2 regions of the Paenibacillus sp. FSL L8-0333 genome follow, and region 1 is predicted to be linked to the other one. Evidence: a T-box and tRNA genes for the amino acid it is inferred to sense, from the RefSeq annotation. Region 1 holds a T-box; the other holds one or more tRNA genes.
What was found. The T-box of region 1 lies ahead of argS (arginine--tRNA ligase). A T-box ahead of a tRNA ligase gene usually reads a tRNA of that ligase, here a tRNA-Arg.
Positions count from the first base shown of each region.

Region 2: it encodes a tRNA-Arg, which carries the amino acid that the T-box ahead of argS (arginine--tRNA ligase) is inferred to sense. The anticodon was not compared.

Region 1 is NZ_CP150186.1:5,550,160-5,557,039, reverse strand. Features, by position in the region: gene NYE72_RS24825 (cellobiose phosphorylase) at 1-959, shown strand, start outside; gene argS (arginine--tRNA ligase) at 1,021-2,886, opposite strand; T-box leader at 2,927-3,145, opposite strand; gene NYE72_RS24815 (hypothetical protein) at 3,418-3,771, shown strand; gene NYE72_RS24810 (hypothetical protein) at 3,895-4,710, shown strand; gene NYE72_RS24805 (hypothetical protein) at 4,743-5,795, shown strand; gene NYE72_RS24800 (glycosyltransferase) at 6,076-6,880, opposite strand, start outside.
Region 2 is NZ_CP150186.1:954,051-960,930, forward strand. Features, by position in the region: rRNA gene NYE72_RS04075 (23S ribosomal RNA) at 1-1,459, shown strand, start outside; rRNA gene rrf (5S ribosomal RNA) at 1,534-1,650, shown strand; tRNA gene NYE72_RS04085 (tRNA-Ile) at 1,708-1,784, shown strand; tRNA gene NYE72_RS04090 (tRNA-Asn) at 1,788-1,863, shown strand; tRNA gene NYE72_RS04095 (tRNA-Ser) at 1,869-1,961, shown strand; tRNA gene NYE72_RS04100 (tRNA-Glu) at 1,978-2,049, shown strand; tRNA gene NYE72_RS04105 (tRNA-Val) at 2,056-2,131, shown strand; tRNA gene NYE72_RS04110 (tRNA-Met) at 2,147-2,223, shown strand; tRNA gene NYE72_RS04115 (tRNA-Met) at 2,295-2,371, shown strand; tRNA gene NYE72_RS04120 (tRNA-Asp) at 2,397-2,474, shown strand; tRNA gene NYE72_RS04125 (tRNA-Gln) at 2,491-2,565, shown strand; tRNA gene NYE72_RS04130 (tRNA-Lys) at 2,573-2,648, shown strand; tRNA gene NYE72_RS04135 (tRNA-Leu) at 2,664-2,748, shown strand; tRNA gene NYE72_RS04140 (tRNA-Gly) at 2,756-2,830, shown strand; tRNA gene NYE72_RS04145 (tRNA-Arg) at 2,841-2,917, shown strand; tRNA gene NYE72_RS04150 (tRNA-Pro) at 2,950-3,023, shown strand; tRNA gene NYE72_RS04155 (tRNA-Gly) at 3,036-3,106, shown strand; gene NYE72_RS04160 (GreA/GreB family elongation factor) at 3,246-3,701, opposite strand; gene NYE72_RS04165 (sporulation protein Cse60) at 4,098-4,292, shown strand; gene katA (catalase KatA) at 4,444-5,901, opposite strand; gene glgP (alpha-glucan family phosphorylase) at 6,164-6,880, opposite strand, start outside.

The sequences.
Region 1 (6,880 bases):
TACTTCGTTCAGTTGATCAAGCTGAGGCAGAGGAACTGAAGGCGATGGTGGAAGGAATCCGTAAGGATTTCCATACTCATATGCTTCAATCCGAAGTGATTCCTGGCTTCCTGTATATGGAGGACCCTGAGCAGATTAAGCTTATGGTGCACCCAAGTGACACAGAAACAGGTATCCAGTACCGTCTGCTGCCAATGACGCGCAGTATGATCAGTGAGCTGCTTACTCCGGAACAGGCCGAAGCACACTATGATGTCATTCAGGATAAACTATTCTGCCCTGACGGTGTACGTCTGATGAATCGTCCAGCTCAATATGTTGGCGGGGTCAGCACTCATTTCAAACGTGCGGAGCAAGCGGCTAACTTTGGCCGGGAAATTGGACTTCAGTATGTGCATGCACATATCCGTTATGTAGAGGCTATGGCCAAGCTCGGTAAAACCGATCAGGTCTGGAAGGGTCTGGCAGCGATTAATCCGATCGGAATCCGCGATGTGGTGCCAAACGCTGAACTACGTCAAGCTAACTCCTATTTCAGTAGCTCGGATGGTAAATTTAACACCCGTTATGAGGCACAGGAGAATTTCGATAAACTGCGCAATGGTGACGTAGCTGTTAAAGGTGGCTGGAGAATCTATTCCAGCGGTCCTGGGATCTATATGAACCAGTTAATCTCGAATGCACTGGGGATCCGTACGGAAGGTGGAGACTTAATTGTTGACCCGATTCTGCCGGAATCGCTGGATGGAATGCACTTTAGCTTTGAATATGCAGGCACTAAGGTAGATTTTATCTATCATCTTACAGGTCGTGAGATCAGTCGAATTACTATCAACGGTACGGAAGTGCAAACAGAAGGTACACCTAACCGCTATCGTAGCGGTGGTGTTCGCATCAAGCGTGCGGACTTTGACCGTCTCAGCACGGAAGCTGGAAATGTGATAGAGATTTATAAGTAACATTATATATAGAAGGGCAATCTCCGCGTTAAGCGCGGAGATTGCCCTTTTTTTGTGTTTTTTACATTCGGCTCGGTGTCGGTAACCCAAGCACTTCGAGCACATCTCCCAAGATGTCCTTGAATCTTGAAGTGAGCCAGAGGCGGAATTCGATCGTGGCTGAATCGCCTTTTAGAATTGGACATACAGAATAGAAGTTGTTGAACAGGGTAGCTAGGGTATGGGCGTAAGTGCAGAGCGTATTTGGCGTTAACTCTATACTTGCTGAATGTAATATCTTCGGCCAGAGGCTTAGCTGTCTTAGCAGCGCAAGCTCTGCTTTTTCCAATTTGGAAGGGAACTGAAGCTGTGCGGCAGCTGTAAGGATTGGGATCGTAGCTTTACTCAAAACGCTTGTCGCACGCGCAAAAGTATACATCAGATAAACTCCGGTATTGCCGGATATTTCGGTAGCCTGTTTGAAATCAAACACGATTTCCGTTCCTAAATTAAACCGTAGCAGATAGTAGCGAATCGCAGCAGTGGCAATCATTCGGCTGGAGAGGCCGTCTTTATCGGAACGTGAGTATTCGATGTTCTGTTCCATGAGTTCCACCAGATCGCTTACCTTAATCCCGATTCCCTGTCGTCCGGACATAGCATAAGAAGATTTGCCTTCTGAAATATCTATACCCAGCTCGGCAGCCGAGGCGGGACTAAGAGATACAACACCATAACTCACATGATGGATTTTGTCTGCTTGCTCGTTATAACCTAGTGCCCCTAAGGCTTGCTTAACCATCTGTTGTGGATATTCCTGTCTGTAATCAATCACATTGATGACTCTGTCCGCCTGCCCATAAGACTCTTGGGTTCCAGTTAATCCTGTTGTCCATAAACCGGACGAGAATTCGCTATAGGAGAAATCTTTGGTTAAAAGACCAAATTTCCAGAGATGATAGGCAATATCTTTGGCTGTATACGTTAAAATCCCATTCGAACGCACCAGCACCTTATCGAGATGATGCTCCTCTGAATCCGCTCCAATGTTAGCCTCTGTTCCTTGCTTCAGCACCCAGCAGCCTGCGAGTTTACCTTCAGTCTCTTGTACAAAAACGGCTGTCTGCTTCAGTAGCTCAGCTGCGGCTGCCCAAAATCCCTCTTTTAAAATACTGCTCTCCCATACCAGCAAATCATAATAAATCCCAAAATGTTTCATTTCCTCTACATGCTCTCTAACGATACGTTCAGCTACAAGGTTGCCCAGCCAGGCTTCATTGCCGCCACCTTGTTCAAGGGAGTGCAGTATATCTGTGCGCTTGTGTGTCATCTCAGGGTTCAGCGCATATTCTTTGTTCACTTTGGCATAAAGATCCCAGCAAAAATCACCGAAACGTTGATGTTCCCCTTCTAAAGGTATATTTAATAATCCAACAACTGTATCCGCCAGCTGATTGCCGAGATCATCAATGTAGTTATGGACCTCTACGTTATACCCAGTTCTTTTCATAATTCTGACTAGAGTATCGCCAATACAGGCGTTTCTTAGATGACCTACATGAGCGGCTTTGTTGGGGTTGATAGAAGTGTGCTCGATGATGACTTTTTCCCCAGTGCTGGCAGGCAGTTCAAAGGAATGTTCAGACCAGCTTTGCCAATTCATATACAAATTGATAAATCCGGGAGCAGCGACTTCAACTTTTTGCAATAGACCGGCGAAACGCCCTTTGAATTGAAGTTCTGCTTTCACTAATTCTGCTATGACCATTGGGGATTTACGTAGAGTTTTGGCTAGCTGCATAGCGATATTACATGAATAATCACCATGTTCTAGATTTGCTGGCTGTTCGATCAGAATGGCAATGTCCTCTGGATAGTCAGCTCCTAAAGTATTGAATACACGGTGTACACTGTGCTCGATTCCGTCTTTGATGATTTGATTTAACATGGTATACCCTCCTTTGAAAATACAAAAAAGCCCTCGTCTCAAAAGAGACGAGGGCTTTAGCGCTCGCGGTACCACTCTCGTTGCTGAACAAGTTGTTCAGCCACCTTACGGGATAACGGCCTTCAGCCGGGACTTCCTACTAAGATTCAGAAGTCCATCTCACGGGTGCGCTTCATTAAAGGAATCTGTACCGGCTTACACTCTCCCGGCTCGCTGAGGACTAGATCTCGTTAACTACTCTCCCGCTCATCGATGCTTGAATAATTTTTATCAGTATAACTAATATTTCGAAAAAAGCAAGGGTGGTGGAGCTAATCCCAATTTCCTTGAGCATCTTGCAGGGATTTAGAAGTCTCAAAAACTATCAAATCATAGCTAAATCAATATAAAATTTTTGGGCATTCAAACAATCAAATGAAACCAATCATTAATACAATAGAAGGGGAATTATTAACCTTTTCCCAATTTTAAATTTTGTATTTTTTTAATCTGAATTTTTGAAAAATACTTAATAAAGGAGGGAATAGCTCAATGGCAGTATTATCAACAGGACCCATTGCAAATGATCCTGTTAGTGGTGTCAGAACAATTAAAACGGTTATTATCAAAATTGTAAACCGTGATTCTATCAATTTTTCTTCTGTTCATATTCAAGGTTACAAATTAAACAGTCTCAGAACACTCTACGTACTAGAAGAAATATCTATTGCACCCAATGAAGTTATTACGAGAAATTTTGGAGCAGACTTTGATGCATATGAATTCGTGTTCACCACAGACGGTTTTGCTGAAATAAGCACTGAGGTTTCAGTTTGGGGGAGAAATGAAAGTGGTGCAATTATCGATGTTCAACGAGTTGTTGCAGAGGAGCAGTCAGAAACATAAATTCAACATATATGCAGGGTAATAACCACATTCTTATTAGATAGTTGAAACATATTATAAAAAAGAGCAGTTTAACAAGAAATCTTGATTAACTGTATTTTCCAGAAAGGAGGGAGTGCCGTAATGGCAGTACTATCAACAGGACCTATTGCTAATGATCCGGTTAGTGGTGTTAGGCCCACTCAAACCGTGTTAATCAAACTGGATAATCGTGATCCTGTGAATTTTTCTAATGTTGTTATCGAGGGCTTTCATTTAAATGGTACCAGAATATTATATGTACAAGAATTAGTAACCATAGGTCCTAATGAAGTATTATCTAGAAGCTATTTCGCTAATTTCGATGCAATAGAGTTTGTCTTTACCATAAGTGGACCAGCTGAGAATGAAACACAAATTTCTGTATGGGGTAAAAATGCTGCTGGGGAATTCGTGCCTGCCCATCGATTAGTCTCTGATGAACTTTTAGGAACCGAGATCGCAGGCCCTCAGGGTGATACTGGACCGCAAGGAGACCAAGGACCTCAAGGGCCTCAAGGGGACCAAGGACCGCAAGGTGATCAAGGACCTCAAGGCGTACAAGGACCGCAAGGTGATCAAGGACCGCAAGGTGACCAAGGACTTCAAGGGGACCAAGGACCGCAAGGTGATCAAGGACCACAGGGTGATCAAGGACCACAGGGTGATCAAGGACCTCAAGGCGTACAAGGACCACAAGGTGATCAAGGACCTCAAGGCGTACAAGGACCACAAGGTGATCAAGGACCACAGGGAGATCAAGGACCACAGGGAGATCAAGGACCACAGGGTGATCAAGGACCGCAAGGTGATCAAGGACCTCAAGGCGTACAAGGACCGCAAGGTGATCAAGGACCACAAGGTGATCAAGGACCTCAAGGCGTACAAGGACCACAAGGTGATCAAGGACCTCAAGGCTGATCAAGGACCTCAAGGCGTACAAGGACCACAAGGTGATCAAGGACCTCAAGGCGTACAAGGACCGCAAGGTGATCAAGGACCACAAGGTGATCAAGGACCTCAAGGCGTACAAGGACCACAAGGTGATCAAGGACCTCAAGGCGTACAAGGACCGCAAGGTGATCAAGGACCACAAGGTGATCAAGGACCTCAAGGCGTACAAGGACCACAAGGTGATCAAGGACCTCAAGGCGTACAAGGACCACAAGGTGATCAAGGACCTCAAGGTGATCAAGGGCCTCAAGGCGTACAAGGACCGCAAGGTGATCAAGGACCACAAGGTGATCAAGGACCTCAAGGCGTACAAGGACCGCAAGGTGATCAAGGACCACAAGGTGATCAAGGACCTCAAGGCGTACAAGGACCGCAAGGAGATCAAGGACCTCAAGGCGTACAAGGACCGCAAGGTGATCAAGGACCTCAAGGCGTACAAGGACCACAAGGTGATCAAGGACCTCAAGGCGTACAAGGACCGCAAGGTGATCAAGGACCTCAAGGCGTACAAGGACCGCAAGGTGATCAAGGACCTCAAGGCGTACAAGGACCACAAGGTGATCAAGGACCTCAAGGCGTACAAGGACCGCAAGGTGATCAAGGACCTCAAGGCGTACAAGGACCACAAGGTGATCAAGGACCTCAAGGCGTACAAGGACCACAAGGAGATCAAGGACCACAAGGCGTACAAGGACCACAAGGTGATCAAGGACCACAAGGTGATCAAGGGCCTCAAGGCGTACAAGGACCACAAGGTGATCAAGGACCACAAGGAGATCAAGGGCCTCAAGGCGTACAAGGACCACAAGGAGATCAAGGGCCTCAAGGCGTACAAGGACCACAAGGAGATCAAGGGCCTCAAGGCGTACAAGGACCACAAGGTGATCAAGGACCACAAGGCGTACAAGGACCACAAGGTGATCAAGGACCACAAGGTGATCAAGGACCTCAAGGTGATCAAGGGCCTCAAGGCGTACAAGGACCGCAAGGTGATCAAGGACCACAAGGTGATCAAGGACCTCAAGGACCTACAGTGTTATAATAGATCCTGAGGGATTCAAGTTAATGGTGTACTTTAATGGGGCTGTCCCAAAAGTATCTTTGGAATAACCTAAGTGCCAAACATTACTGAAATACGAATGGACGAAGGAGCTAAGCGGTTTGTAGATGCTTAGCTCCTTCGTGTTTTTTTTTGCGTTCACTGAAGCCTTCTTTAGTAGATTGTGGGCAAGAGAAAGCCACCCGACCTCTATACTTACTTTTGGTAAGCGATGAAGTAGGGATCTCTTAAAACCACGGTTATTCTTTATATCGCCAAACACAGGCTCCGGCTTACGGTAATACAACCACCTTTTCCTTACACGAAGCAATGTATTTGGCATATTGTATACAAGTTTCGAGTGAATCCTTTTGCTGCATCGGCCACCATCGAATGGCACCGGTAGGAGCTTTAGAGGCATAGATTTCAACTTCCTCCGGAATTCTTCCAACAACCACTATCTCTGTGTTCCTAAAATTGTTTTCAACAGCCCTTTGGAGTGTTTTCATTAATTGGATGTGCTCTTCAGGACAACTATATGGAATCGGAAACAGTATTGAGTAACGGGAAGAATCCTCATGAATCACATGTGCAGATTTCCGGGCAGGATCATTAACGGAGGTCTCCCATATGCGGTTATACGGTATTTTTTCCGGTAAATCAAGCTCGATTAATCTCATTGTAATTCTTTGATTGTATGCTCTCTTTAATTGCCGAACCAGAATTTGAATCTGTTTATTCCTTAAAAAAGTGGTATTATTCCCATGTTCATTGCGATATTGGATGTATAACAAATCAGGGATCTGTACAATTTTAGTACAAAGAAATGTACGTACCAGCATGTCGTAATCATCTGCTACCAATAATTCATCTCGATGTCCTCCGATTAGATGGTAGCAATCTCTTGTCCAAGCACGAGGGTGATTAGGCAAACCGACAAGGTGAGAAATGGTCTTCCCGTTAATAGTTGTATGTTTCTGAGCATTTTGCCAGCGGTTCATGTCATGCAGCCAGACCCGGTAATGAATACTGTAACCAAAGCCGCAGTCCCAACCGTACCAATGCGCATAGTTACTTTCTGCAAACACCTCGGCACAA
Region 2 (6,880 bases), 2.2 Mb from region 1:
GATGGGGTGACGCAGGAGGGTAGTGACGCGGACTGATGGATGTCCGTCTAAGCAGTGAGGCTGATGTGTAGGCAAATCCGCACATCATTAAGGCTGGGCTGTGATGGGGAGCGAAAATTGTAGTAGCGAAGGTCATGATCTCACACTGCCAAGAAAAGCCTCTAGCCAGGAGAAGGTGCCCGTACCGCAAACCGACACAGGTAGGCGAGAAGAGAATTCTAAGGCGCGCGGAAGAACTCTCGTTAAGGAACTCGGCAAAATGACCCCGTAACTTCGGGAGAAGGGGTGCCCCGGTAGTGTGAATAGCACGAGGGGGCCGCAGTGAAAAGGCCCAAGCGACTGTTTAGCAAAAACACAGGTCTGTGCGAAGCCGCAAGGCGAAGTATACGGGCTGACGCCTGCCCGGTGCTGGAAGGTTAAGGGGAGTGGTTAGGGGTAACCCGAAGCTATGAACCGAAGCCCCAGTAAACGGCGGCCGTAACTATAACGGTCCTAAGGTAGCGAAATTCCTTGTCAGGTAAATTCTGACCCGCACGAATGGCGTAACGACTTGGGCGCTGTCTCAACGAGAGATCCGGTGAAATTTTAATACCTGTGAAGATGCAGGTTACCCGCGACAAGACGGAAAGACCCCATGGAGCTTTACTGCAGCTTGATATTGAATTTGGGTACGATCTGTACAGGATAGGTGGGAGCCGTAGAAATCGGAGCGCAAGCTTCGGTGGAGGCGCCGTTGGGATACCACCCTGATCGTATCTAGGTTCTAACCTAGTACCCTAATCGGGTACGGGGACCGTGTCAGGCGGGCAGTTTGACTGGGGCGGTCGCCTCCTAAAGAGTAACGGAGGCGTTCCAAGGTTCCCTCAGAATGGTTGGAAATCATTCGCAGAGTGCAAAGGCATAAGGGAGCTTGACTGCGAGACCTACAAGTCGAGCAGGGACGAAAGTCGGACTTAGTGATCCGGTGGTACCGCATGGAAGGGCCATCGCTCAACGGATAAAAGCTACCCTGGGGATAACAGGCTTATCTCCCCCAAGAGTCCACATCGACGGGGAGGTTTGGCACCTCGATGTCGGCTCATCGCATCCTGGGGCTGAAGTAGGTCCCAAGGGTTGGGCTGTTCGCCCATTAAAGCGGTACGCGAGCTGGGTTCAGAACGTCGTGAGACAGTTCGGTCCCTATCTGTCGTGGGCGCAGGAAATTTGAGAGGAGCTGTCCTTAGTACGAGAGGACCGGGATGGACGTACCGCTGGTGCACCAGTTGTTCCGCCAGGAGCATGGCTGGGTAGCTACGTACGGACGGGATAAGCGCTGAAAGCATCTAAGCGTGAAGCCCCCCTCAAGATGAGATTTCCCAATTAGTAAGACCCCTTGAAGACGACGAGGTAGATAGGTTGGAGGTGGAAGTGCAGCAATGCATGGAGCTGACCAATACTAATCGGTCGAGGGCTTATCCTATACTTAGAATGCAGATTCGTTTCGGATTCAGTTTTCAGGCGATTAAGCCTGAGCATTTACGCTGTAAATGCCCGTTTGGTGGCGATAGCGGAGGGGTTCCACACGTACCCATCCCGAACACGACCGTTAAGCCCTCCAGCGCCGATGGTACTTGGACCGAAGGGTCCTGGGAGAGTAGGACGCCGCCAAGCGGACAACCACATTACCCGTGGTATTTTTTTTGCCCTTAATATTAATATGTCTTAGAAGGGCCTTTAGCTCAGCTGGTTAGAGCGCACCCCTGATAAGGGTGAGGTCGGTGGTTCGAGTCCACTAAGGCCCACCATATTCCCTGATAGCTCAGTTGGTAGAGCACTCGACTGTTAATCGAGTTGTCACAGGTTCGAGTCCTGTTCGGGGAGCCATTTATGGAGAGGTGTCCGAGTTTGGCCGAAGGAGCACGATTGGAAATCGTGTAGGCGCCACAAGCGTCTCGAGGGTTCGAATCCCTCTCTCTCCGCCATAAAAATTATTAGCATGGCCCGTTGGTCAAGGGGTTAAGACACCTCCCTTTCACGGAGGTAACATGGGTTCGAATCCCATACGGGTCATATCATGGAGGCTTAGCTCAGCTGGGAGAGCATCTGCCTTACAAGCAGAGGGTCGGGGGTTCGATCCCCTCAGCCTCCACCATAATATTCTCACTGACGCGGGGTGGAGCAGCCCGGTAGCTCGTCGGGCTCATAACCCGAAGGTCGCAGGTTCAAGTCCTGCCCCCGCAACCAATTTACTCTTATACATTATGTTTAGGGATAAGCTGGTATGGTGAAAATGAATAGTATATACTTATTAATGACGCGGGGTGGAGCAGCCCGGTAGCTCGTCGGGCTCATAACCCGAAGGCCGCAGGTTCAAATCCTGCCCCCGCAACCAATTTACACTTATGCATTATGTCTATGGAACCGTGGTGTAGTTGGCCTAACATGCCTGCCTGTCACGCAGGAGATCGCGGGTTCGAATCCCGTCGGTTCCGCCATTTAGTTAATTATTATTGGGGATTAGCCAAGCGGTAAGGCAACGGACTTTGACTCCGTCATGCATAGGTTCAAATCCTATATCCCCAGCCATTTATGAGAGCCATTAGCTCAGTTGGTAGAGCACCTGACTTTTAATCAGGGTGTCGAAGGTTCGAGTCCTTCATGGCTCACCATTTTCTTTAAAGTGTGCGCGTGTGGCGGAATTGGCAGACGCACCAGACTTAGGATCTGGCGTTTCACGACGTGGGGGTTCGAGTCCCTTCACGCGCACCATGTTTTTGCGGACGTGGCTCAGCGGTAGAGCATCGCCTTGCCAAGGCGAGGGTCGCGGGTTCGATTCCCGTCGTCCGCTCCATATAGATTTTGCGCCCTTAGCTCAGCTGGATAGAGCGTTTGACTACGAATCAAAAGGCCGGGAGTTCGAATCTCTCAGGGCGCGCCATTTTTATTACTAAGCAGTTATAGTATTGTTAACGGGATGTAGCTCAGCTTGGTAGAGCACCTGGTTTGGGACCAGGGGGTCGCATGTTCAAATCGTGTCATCCCGATTTTATACCTTTGCGGGTGTAGTTCAATGGTAGAACTTCAGCCTTCCAAGCTGATAGCGTGGGTTCGATTCCCATCACCCGCTTATAATGAGAAACACCTGCCGGTATTAGGCGGGTGTTTTTTTGATTGGACATATCTTACGGAGACTTAAATAATAGAAACGCCCCCCTCCTTAATATAGGAAAGGGACGCTGCTGTAGTGGGTTTATAAGGGATCGTCCTTATATAAGAACGCCTACCTCACCATTATTCACGAACTTAATACTTTCGATCTTCACCTCTAGTTGACCTGAAGGAATCGCTAGCTGACAAGTACTGCCGAGCTCAGCCAGCAGCAACTGCATGCCTATAGGTGACAACATAGAAATCTTGTTATCGTTAGGTTCTGCTTGGTTAGGAAATACGATGGTATAGATATCTGTAGTATTATCGTCCAAGTAACGAAGCTGCAACTGGCTTCCGATAAAGACCTGAGAATTTAAATCTTCACCATTAAACTCAGTTAGTAATTGTTCCAGCTCAGAGCAATAACGGGACAACAGCGTTTCAGCATTGCTTCTATCCTTGCTTCGTACCGGAAAGTATTGATTTAGAAATGCGATTTTTTCCTCATCAAAATAAATAAGCTGCTGAAGCAGCTGTGTCCGTGAGCCTTCATAGATAAGACTATGGTTCATAGTAGATTTCACCCCCTCTAAGTAACACATTCCTTGTAAACTTGTTATGGTGTGTTGCCATCTTAAAATCCCTCCTATACAAATAGAGGCCCCCCAATGGAGACCTTCTGATCAGTATACCAGCTTCTATTTGTAAATCCAATCCATTTTAAAAGGGGAATTAAAACCTTCTAAATATTGTAATGAAAACCTTTGACTATTACATACTTGGGTGCTATGATAGGCTGATGCATAGGCATTTCGTAGAAAACTGCGAAATGCCTATACTGTATTTTGAAGATATTTTTACATTAATTGTTACCTGGGGAGTGATACGCCATGTACATTTCGTTGAGTTCACATATAGATTCCAGAACTATAAAATAACTACTTAATTTATTAAAGGAGGAGATCAGGATGATTCAAGTTAAAGAGTTTGTAGATGCTGATAATTCTTATGCAGAGAATAAAGCTAATGAGTTCCTGGCAGGACTACGGGAGGAACAGATTGTGAATATCTGTTACGGTTCGGTAGTTAAATCATCACGTGATGGGGCAGAGCACCAAAGAACCACTATACTGGTCGTGTATAAGACAAATGAAAGGCAATAACTGGAACACGTTTTTTTCATGTCTATCCATTGTCTCTACGCTGTGCGTTGTGATTGTCATCATTTATTATGTTTTCAGCTAATTAGTAAAAAGAGGACCTTTCCCATCTACGGGCAAAGGTCCTCTTTAGTTTATAAGTGCATTTACAGTCTTACATTCCGTCTGGTACGGATAGACCCAAACCGGATGCGATACGCTGTCCCAAGTCTGGATCAGCCTTAAAGAAATGTTCAATCTGGCGACGTTTGATATCGTTACTTTCAACAGGAGTCATAGCGCCAACGATGTTTTGAACTAGACGGGTACGTTCTTCTTCAGACATTAGACGGTACAAGTCACCTGGTTGTGTATAGTGATCGTCACTATTGTAGGCGACACTATCCGCATATCCGGAGACTTCGAACGGCGATGTTTTATGCTGCGGTGATTCTTTTGGTCCCCCTAAGCTGTTAGGCTCGTAATAGGCTCCGGAACCGCCATTGTTGCCCAAGGCCATGCCACCATCACGTTGATAGTTCTTCACTTCTACTTTTGGACGGTTGATAGGCAGGCTGTTGTGGTTAGGGCCAACCCGGTGGCGGTGTGCATCACCATACGCGAACAGACGGCCTTGTAGCAATTTATCCGGCGAAGCTTCAATACCAGGAACGAAAGAGCCGGGAGAGAATGTGACTTGTTCTACTTCAGCGAAGTAGTTCTCCGGATTGCGATCCAATACCATACGGCCAACCTCGATTAACGGATAATCTTTTTGTGACCAGACCTTTGTTACATCAAATGGATCAAAACGGTAAGTCTTCGCATCCTCGATCGGCATAATTTGCACGTAGAGCTTCCAAGCAGGGAAATCTCCTTTATCAATAGCATTGAACAAGTCTTCTGTATGATAATCCGGGTTTTCCCCAGCGATTTTGGAAGCAAGGTCTGCATCTAGATTCTTAATGCCTTGTTCTGTTTTGAAATGGTATTTCACCCAGACTGTATTACCCTCGGCATTTACCCACTTGAAGGTATGGCTACCAAACCCATGCATATGTCTCAGCGTAGCTGGAATTCCGCGATCCGACATCAAAATCGTTACCTGATGCAGAGATTCAGGCGATAAAGACCAGAAGTCCCATACAGCATTCGGGTTCTTCAGATGTGTCTGTGGATCACGTTTCTGTGTATGAATAAAGTCCGGGAATTTAATCGCATCACGAACGAAGAATACAGGCGTATTGTTACCTACGAGATCATAGTTTCCTTCTTCAGTATAGAACTTCACGGCAAAACCACGAGGGTCGCGTACGGTATCAGCAGAACCTAATTCACCAGCTACAGTAGAAAAACGAATGAACAACGGTGTACGTTTGCCTACTTCAGACAAAAAGTTAGCTTTTGTGTATTGGGTCAGATCTTTTGTAACTTCAAAATACCCGTGAGCGCCAGCACCTTTAGCATGAACGACACGTTCAGGAACACGTTCTCTGTTAAAGTGGGCTAATTTCTCAAGCAGATGGACATCTTGCAGCAAAGTGGGACCGCGGTCACCGGCTGTCATTGAATTCTGATTGTCGCCTACTGGAGCACCCCAGCTGGTTGTAAGATTATTATTATTGGAGCTCATTAATAGAATCACCTCATGAGATTTGATTTTAGATTTAGTATAAGTTCTATATTAATGTTTTTTAAAGAAATTGCAACACTTTTTAAATAATTGACACATTACAATATGTGGGAATCGTCATTACATCGTTGGCACATTCAGATATATATGATAGACAAAGTGATTAATTGCTTAGCAGAATTAAAAAAGAAACAGCGCATCCCTACCATCACTGGAGGGGTGCGCTGCATTTTTTGATATAGAAGATATTCGGTTCTTGTACTTAGGCTTTAATGTACATTCTGTTGTAATATTCATCTAGCATTCTTTTGGTGGCAAACTCCGTACGGGTGGTTTCGATACTCTTTTTCATCATTTGTACCCATTGTTTACGATTCTCGTAAAAGGTTGGGAGCACACGTTTCAATAAGGTGTCGTACAGTGCATCACTATCATGCTTATCCAGCACCTCAAAGTCTGTAGTTTCGAAGCCGTCTCCAATCTGCCAGCCATTCTCACCATCGATGCAGGCTTCCGGCCACCAGCCATCCAGAATAGAACAGTTCAATACACCGTTCATTGCTGCTTTCATCCCGGAGGTGCCGCTGGCTTCCAGTGGTCTGCGTGGATTGTTGAGCCAAATATCAGCACCGCGCGTCAGCTGGGCGCCAATCGTCATATCGTAATTCTCGAGGAATACCACACTCTTTGGATACTTTTTCATCATCGCTACTAGGTTGCTGACGATTTTTTTACCGTTATCATCGAGTGGGTGCGCTTTGCCGGAAAATACAATTTGTATCTTTCCAGACTCCAGATAAGGTTCGATAATTTCTGGCTGCGAGAAGATCAGGTCGCTTCGTTTATATGGAGCTGCTCTGCGTGAGAAGCCAATGAGTAGATTGTCAGCATTTAAGCTAATGCCGGAACGTTCTTTGATGAACTGGATCAGTTCTCCCTTGATCTCTTTATGCACTGCCCATAAGTCGCCATCTTGTTC